Regions from separate parts of the Ideonella sp. BN130291 genome, predicted to be linked through region 2. Evidence: predicted binding sites of a transcription regulator. Region 2 holds the regulator's gene; the other holds the start of a gene.

Region 1 (3,457 bases), 120 kb from region 2:
TCGTTCATCAGCGGGCGCCCTGCTCGGCGTGCGGTGCAATGTCGGCCCAGGCCTGGCGCAGCGGCTGGATCAGCTGCTTGCATTCGTCCAGCGCCTGCAGGTCGTTGCGCAGGTTGGCCTGCGTCAGGCGCAGGCTCACGTAGGCGTACAGGTCGTTGAGGTCGGCTGCCAGGCGGCCGCCTTCCTTCAGGTCCAGCGCGGACTTCAGTCCCTCGTCCAGGATGCGCACGGCGCGGCTGATGGCATTGGCCTTGGCCTCGATGTTGCGGCTGGCGATGGCGCCCTGGGCCTGGGCCAGCGCTTCCATCAGGCCGTCGAACAGCATGGCGACCAGGCGGTGCGGCGAGGCACCATGCACGTCGATCTCGACGCCGGTCTTGCGGTAGACACTGCCCAGGTCCCTGGGAGAAGCGAATCGGCTCATGGTGGCAAACATGTCGGAGCAACTTTCTTCGATGCGATTGAAGAAGTTTTCGGCGTTCACCTGGAGAACTTGAGTCACCCACTAGGGGGAAACAGGGGGTGTTCTCACCCTGAAAGCACAACGGCCGGCAAAGGCCGGCCGTTGGCAGGGTCAGGAGGTGCTCACTTGCTCTTGCTGAGCATGGCCATCTGCTGCGCCACGTAGCTGGACAGGCTGTTCAGGCTGGCCATCTGGGTGTCCAGCGCCTGGTACTGCGCGCGGATGCGCTTTTCATACGAGCTCACCCGGTCCTCCAGCTGCTGCTGGCGGTCGCCGTTCTGCTTGATGCGGGTGTTCAGGCCATCGGTGCGGGTGTCCAGGCTGCCATCGTCGGCCAGCAGGCCGTCGCCGTACATGCGGAACTGCTGCGCCAGGCCGTTGGTGGCGCCGGCGGTGCCCGCGGCATTGATGGTGCTGAAGGCCTTCTTCAGCTCCGGCAGGTTGGCCAGCGCGGAGCTGATCTTGCTGCTGCTGACCTTGAGCGTGCCGTCCTTCTGGGGCTCCAGCCCGATGTCGGTGAGCCGGGTGAAGACGCTGGAGGCGCTGGTGCTGCCACCTGCCAGCGCGCGCAGCTGGGACATCATGTCGATCGCGGTGCGGTCGCCCTGCAGCGGGCCGCCGGTCTTGTCGTCGGGGTTGTACTTGGTCTGGTCGCGCAAGTACTTCATCGCGTCGTTGTAGGCGGTGGCGAAGTCGGTGATCGCCTTGCTCATCGCGTCCTTGTCGCTGGCTACGTTCACCTGCACCGGCGAAGCGGCGGCCACCGGCTTGTTGAGCGTGAGCGTCAGGCCGTCCAGCACATTGCTGAGCGTGTTGCTCGCCGATTCCACCGACAGCCCGTTGATCGTGGCCACCGCGTTCTTGGCCTCCTGGTAGCGCGACATCACGCCGGCGCTGGCCGCGGGGTCGTAGGCCAGCCGCGACAGGCCGCTGGCGTCGTTGTCCACGCCGTCGCCGCCGTCGTTCACCACGATCTGGAAGGCGTTCTCGATGCCGGTGTCCTTGGAGCGGATGGACAGCCGGGCGCCGCTGGCGTCGTTGACGATGGAGGCCACCACGCCCGCATCGGCGCCGTTGATCTTGTCGCGCACCTGCGCCAGGGTGTCGCCGTCCTCGATGGTGATCGCCACCGCCGAGCTGCCGGTCTTGGGCGTGAAGGCCGACTGGTCGGCGTTCCAGCTGCCGATGGAGATGGTCATCACGCCGGTGCCCACGGTGGCGCTGCTGGAAGCGAACGCTGCACTGCCCACCGACTGGGCCGCGGCCAAGTGGTCCACCGCGATGTTGTAGCTGCCCGTCGTGGCGCCGTCGCCCGCGCTGACGCTCACCGCGCTGGGGTCCACCGAGGTGGCGCTCACGGCCTTCCAGGTGCTCAGGTCGGTGAGCCGGCGCGCCGCATCGCGCAGCGCCGACATGTAGCTTTGCACCTTGCCGAAGCTGGACAGCTTGGTGTCCAGCGTGGTCTTTTCGGTCTTCAGCTGGTCGATCGGCTGGCGCTGCAGGGCGACGAGCTGCGTGACGATGCTTTCGGCATCGAGGTTGCTGCCCACACCGAGGGAAGAAATGGACATCGCGAGCCTCCGCGCTGCAGTCTGAAATCAAAAATCGCCCGGCGCGGTGTTCCGAAGAACACCACGGCGGACGACGGTATTTCGGCGATTTGCCCGGGGACTTGAGCCAGCGGTGCCGGCGGTGAAGCGGGCCCGGCGCCGAGCCGCCTCAAGGCGGGCCCGCGCCCCCTCGGGGGGCAAGGAGCGGTACCCCGCGACGGGGGTTGTCATTCAGCCGCCTTGCAGCAGGCGCAGCACTTGTTGGGGCAGCTGGTTGGCCTGCGCCACCATCGCCGTGCCCGCCTGCTGCAGGATCTGCGCGCGCGACAGGTTGGCAGTTTCGGCCGCGAAGTCCGCGTCCATGATGCGGCTGCGGGCGGCGGCCTGGTTCTCCACGCCGACCTGCAGGTTGGAGATGATCGCGTCGAAGCGCGACTGCACCGAACCAAAGGTCGCGCGCTGGTTGTTCACCGTGTCCAGCGCGGTGTCGATGTTGTCGATGATCGAGCCGATCGCCGAGGCGTTGGCCGTGCTGTCGATCACCACCGTGCTGGCCGCGATGGCGGAGATGTCGGCGTTGCTGTTGAGGTTGCTGGTGGTCACCGCGATGGAGTCTTCCGTCGTGGTGTTCGCGCCGATCTGGAAGGTCATGGCGGTGGCATCCACGCCGATGATCTTCTTGCTGTTGAAGGAGGTACCGCCGATCACGCGGGTGATTTCCTGCTGCAGCTGGGCGAATTCCTTGTTCAGCGAATCCTTGTCGCTGGTGCTGTTGCTGGCGTTGCGCGCCTGCAGGGCCAGCTCGCGCATGCGCTGCAGCGCGTCGCCGATCTTCGACAGCGCGCCTTCGGCCACCTGGGCCAGCGAGATGCCGTCGTTGGCGTTGCGGATCGCGACGTTCATGCCGCGCATCTGCGCGTTCATGCGTTCGGCGATCGCCAGGCCCGCGGCGTCGTCCTTGGCGCTGTTCACGCGCAGGCCCGACGACAGGCGCTGCATGGACGTGGCCAGCGAGGTCTGCGACGAGTTCAGGTTGCGCTGTGCGTTCAGCGACGTGATGTTGGTATTGATGGTTTGCGGCATTTCAAGCACTCCAGTAGAAGCCAATGACTCCCGGCGGATCGAGCCTGGCCGTGGCAGCTCGGGTCGCTGGCGCGCCACGAGCGGTCAAGGTCAGGTTCGTTTCACCGGCGGCCTCCAGTGACGGGATGCGTCAAAGGGCTGGCTGCGCGTCAGTGCTCCGGACCACGGATTCGAGCTTGCGCTCTATCCGTGGACCGAATTGTTGAAGAGGCCTTTGGCGTTCAAAAGCTTGAAATGCGGCGAGAAACCGGGCCAGAAAAAAGCCGACGACCGCGGTGGCGGTGCGTCGGCGGTGGTGGCTTCGGGGCAGGCCAGCGGCCTGCCTCGGCTCACGCGTCGCTGTTATCGCAGCAGCTGCAGC
Region 2 (3,457 bases):
GAAGGTGCCACCGCCCATGTCGCGCCGATAGGTCTGCAGCAGGAAGGGGCGCTGGTTGCGCGCCGAGGCCAGGCCGGTGCGGTCGTTGAAGATGCGGCGGTAGCGGCTGTTGGCGGTGTCCCACACCACGTCGCCGCGCTGGGGGTGCGAGTACTTCTTGTTGTGCATCGCCACATAGCCGTTGCGGTCCACCGCGATGCAGTAGGCCACCTTGTCCGACAGGCCGAGCACCCGCTCCTGCACCTGCGGGAACAGCCGGTCGGCCAGCTCGCAGTAGCGTGTGGTGTGCTGCGGCGGGTTGGTCTTGGGGATGGGTTTGTACTGTTCGTCGAACAGGTCGGCCAGCGTGATGGTGGAGGTGCGCAGCGCGTCCTCCAGCAGCCGGCTGATCTGTCCGGCGGCTTCCTGGGCAGCCGCGATGTAGGGCGAGTCCGCGGTTTCCACGCCGCAGCCGGCGATCTGCTCGATCAGCTCTTCCGACACCTTGAGGAAGCGGTCGCTGCAGGCCATGGCGGTGGTCAGGCCGCTCATCGCCTGCTGCACCTCGCGCTCCAGCTCGCGCGTGCGTTCGTTCAGGCGCCCGCAGGTGGCGCGGCTTTCTTCCGCCGCCTGGCTGATGCGGCGCACGTCTTCTTCCACGCTGGCAAAGGCCACGTGGATGGCGCCATGCGAGCCGGCGCCGTCGTGGCGCAGCTCGCGGCTGAAGGCATCCACGCGCGCGTCGAGCTCACCCACGGTGCGCATGATGGCCTTGGACGAGGTTTCCACCTTGCCGGCCAGGTCCTTCACCGCATCGGCCACCACGCCGAAACCGCGTCCGGCCTCGCCGGCGCGCTTGGCTTCCACCGAGGCGTTGAAGGCCACCAGGCGGGTCTGCAAGGCGATCTGGGTGATCTGCCCGGCGGCGTCGGACACCTGGTGCAAGGTGTCCACGATGCCCTGCACCTCGGCGCTCACGCCCTGCAGCGCGGCGCGCGCGCGGCCCACGGCCTCCAGGCTCTCGGTGGTGACGCCGGCGATCGCGCCCTGCGCGTTCTGCACATCCACCAGCTGCGCCGCCAGGGCCTTCATGGCCTCGGTCTGCGCCTGCACCACCTTCTGGGTGTCTTCCATCGCGCCGCGCACTTCGGCGGCGTCGTGGCCGATGTGCGATACCTGCGATGAGATGGCCCGCACGGCTTGCAGCGCCTCCTGGCCGCCCGATGGCTCGCGCAGGTCCGGCGAGGCAGGTGCAATGTCGCCACTCTGTTGGCGGCGGAACAGGCTCAGCATGGGTAGGTCTCCAGGATCACTAGCGCTTCGGTGCCTTATCGGCCTACCACTCGCGCAACTTGACCCGCAGGCGGGCGATCGACTGGCTGTGCAGCTGGCAAACCCGCGATTCGGTCACGCCCAGCACGGCCGCGATCTCCTTCAGGTTCATGTCGTGCTCGTAGTACATGCTCATCACGTACTGCTCGCGTTCGGGCAGGTGCTTGATCGCCTCCACCAGCGCCTCGCGCATGCGGCGGTCCTGCAGCACGCCCAGCGGGTTCACGTCCTCGTTGACGGTGACGTGGCGGTCCAGGTAGTCGTCGTCGCCGTCGTCGCCGGACATGTCTTCCAGGTACACGAGCTGGGTGCCGCGCACCTTGCCCAGCAGCTCCTGGTACTCGGTGAGGCTCAGGCCCATTTCCTTGGCGATCTCGCTTTCCTGCGGCGCGCGGCCGAGCTTCTGCTCCAGCTTGTGCACCGCGGCTTCGATGCTGCGCTGCTGGCGCCGGTTGCCCCGGCTCATCCAGTCGCTGCCGCGCAGCTCGTCGAGCATGGCGCCGCGGATGCGCTGGGTGGCGAAGGTCTCGAACTGCACGCCCTGGGCGGCATCGAAGCGCGAGAGCGCGTCGTTGAGGCCGATCATGCCGACCTGGATCAGGTCGTCCACTTCGACGTTGGCGGGCAGCTTGGCGATCATCTGGTGGGCCAGGCGCCGCACCAGGGGGCTGTACTGCTTGAGCAGCGAGTCGGAGTCGAGGCGGCCTTTGGCGGTGTACATGGAGGTCAGCTCCGGACTGTTCAGTTGCGGGTCATGGCCGCGGCGGGCCAGACGGGGGAATACGGATGGGCGGCGCGCAGCTCCGGCGCCTCGGCCGGGTCGTCCTCGCTGCCCAGCAGGGCATGCGCCAGGCGCAGCAGCTCGGCGGTGGGCACGTCGTCCACATCGGAAGCGGGGTCGATCACCGCGCTGTCGCGCAGCACCGCACCCAGGAAGCGGTCGGCGCAGCTGGACAGCTGCTCGGCGATGCGGTCACGGCGCGGCGACTGCGGGTCGGCCGACAGCAGCAGGTCATAGCTCATGAGGCCGTTGCGCACGGCGAGCAGCTTCATCGCACCGTAGGCGTGGGTCACGCTGGTGGGGTGGTCGGCGGCCATCAGCACCGGCCGCACCGCACGCCGGCTGAACAGGCGGCACAGGTCCGAGGCCGGTGCATGCATCACCACCACGTCGGCGCGCGGCAGGGCGTCAGCCACCGCCTGCAGGAAGGAGGCGCTGCTGCCGCGGGCATCCACATGGCGCAGCGGCAGGCCGCGTGCGGCGAGGTAGGCCACGTCCCTGGACAACGGCTCGATGCACACGGACAGGTCCACCACCGCCAGCTCGTTCGGCTCGGGGGCGTTTTCGCTCGCATCGACGACGATGCTCTTCAGGCCCAGGGTGGCGAAGGCGCTGGTCAGGCGCTCCAGCAGCACGCCGGAGAACGCAACGTGCGGGTTGCTGGCCACCGCCACGAAGCGCGGCCGCGAGGCAGCGAACATGCGGCGCAGGCCATCGGCCTGGTCTTGCGGCGGCGGGCGGCGGAAGGAAGCGTCGCGCATGGGTGTCGTGCGGTTCGTTTCGATGCGGGGTTCAGGCATTCAGCGCGCTGCTGGCGGCGGCGCGGCGCTGGCCGGCCACGGTGTGCAGGCCGGCGAACACCAGGTTCACGTCGCTGGAATCCATGCGGTAGGCGGTGGCGGCGTTGGCCCGCAGCGAGCGGTGCACCAGCGCATGCGATGACAGGCGGTGCCAGTCTTCCGGCACCCGCTGGCCGTTGGCCACGCCCAGCACCTTGAGCTTGTGGCGGATCAGCACGTCCAGGCAGGGGCCGAGCTTCACGGCCTCGTCCATCTTCGACACGATGACGCCGGCGGCCAGGCTGGCGCGCCAGGCGATCACCACGTCCTCGATCGTCTCGCCCTGCGCGGCGGCGTTCACCACCAGCAGCTTGTGGATGGAGCGGTGCGACAGCATCTCCAGCAGCTCGCGGGTGCGGGCATCGCGCTGGGCCATGCCGGCGGTGTCGATCAACACCATCTTCTTGGCCGACAGCAGGTCCAGCAGGTCTTCCAGCGAGGTGCGGTCGTGCGCGGTGTGCACCGGCACCCCGAGGATGCGGCCATAGGTGCGCAGCTGTTCGTGGGCAGCCACGCGGTAGGCGTC

What was found. Region 2 encodes FliA, which starts transcription of late flagellar genes. Its sites were predicted from a motif close to CTAAAGTTTNNNNNNNNNNNGCCGNTA; they were not measured.
Region 1: fliD (flagellar filament capping protein FliD) is a predicted target of FliA. The motif match lies at 2,114-2,140, and genes of this name have one in related genera.

What each region holds. Positions count from the first base shown of each region.
Region 1 covers NZ_JAZARE010000004.1:356,626-360,082, forward strand. The annotation lists gene fliS (flagellar export chaperone FliS) at 8-424, opposite strand; gene fliD (flagellar filament capping protein FliD) at 586-2,034, opposite strand; gene VPH43_RS10870 (flagellin domain-containing protein) at 2,245-3,096, opposite strand; gene VPH43_RS10875 (flagellin domain-containing protein) at 3,439-3,457, opposite strand, start outside.
Region 2 covers NZ_JAZARE010000004.1:477,471-480,927, reverse strand. The annotation lists gene VPH43_RS11350 (methyl-accepting chemotaxis protein) at 1-1,272, opposite strand, end outside; gene VPH43_RS11345 (RNA polymerase sigma factor FliA) at 1,316-2,032, opposite strand; gene VPH43_RS11340 (flagellar biosynthesis protein) at 2,053-2,892, opposite strand; gene flhF (flagellar biosynthesis protein FlhF) at 2,885-3,457, opposite strand, start outside.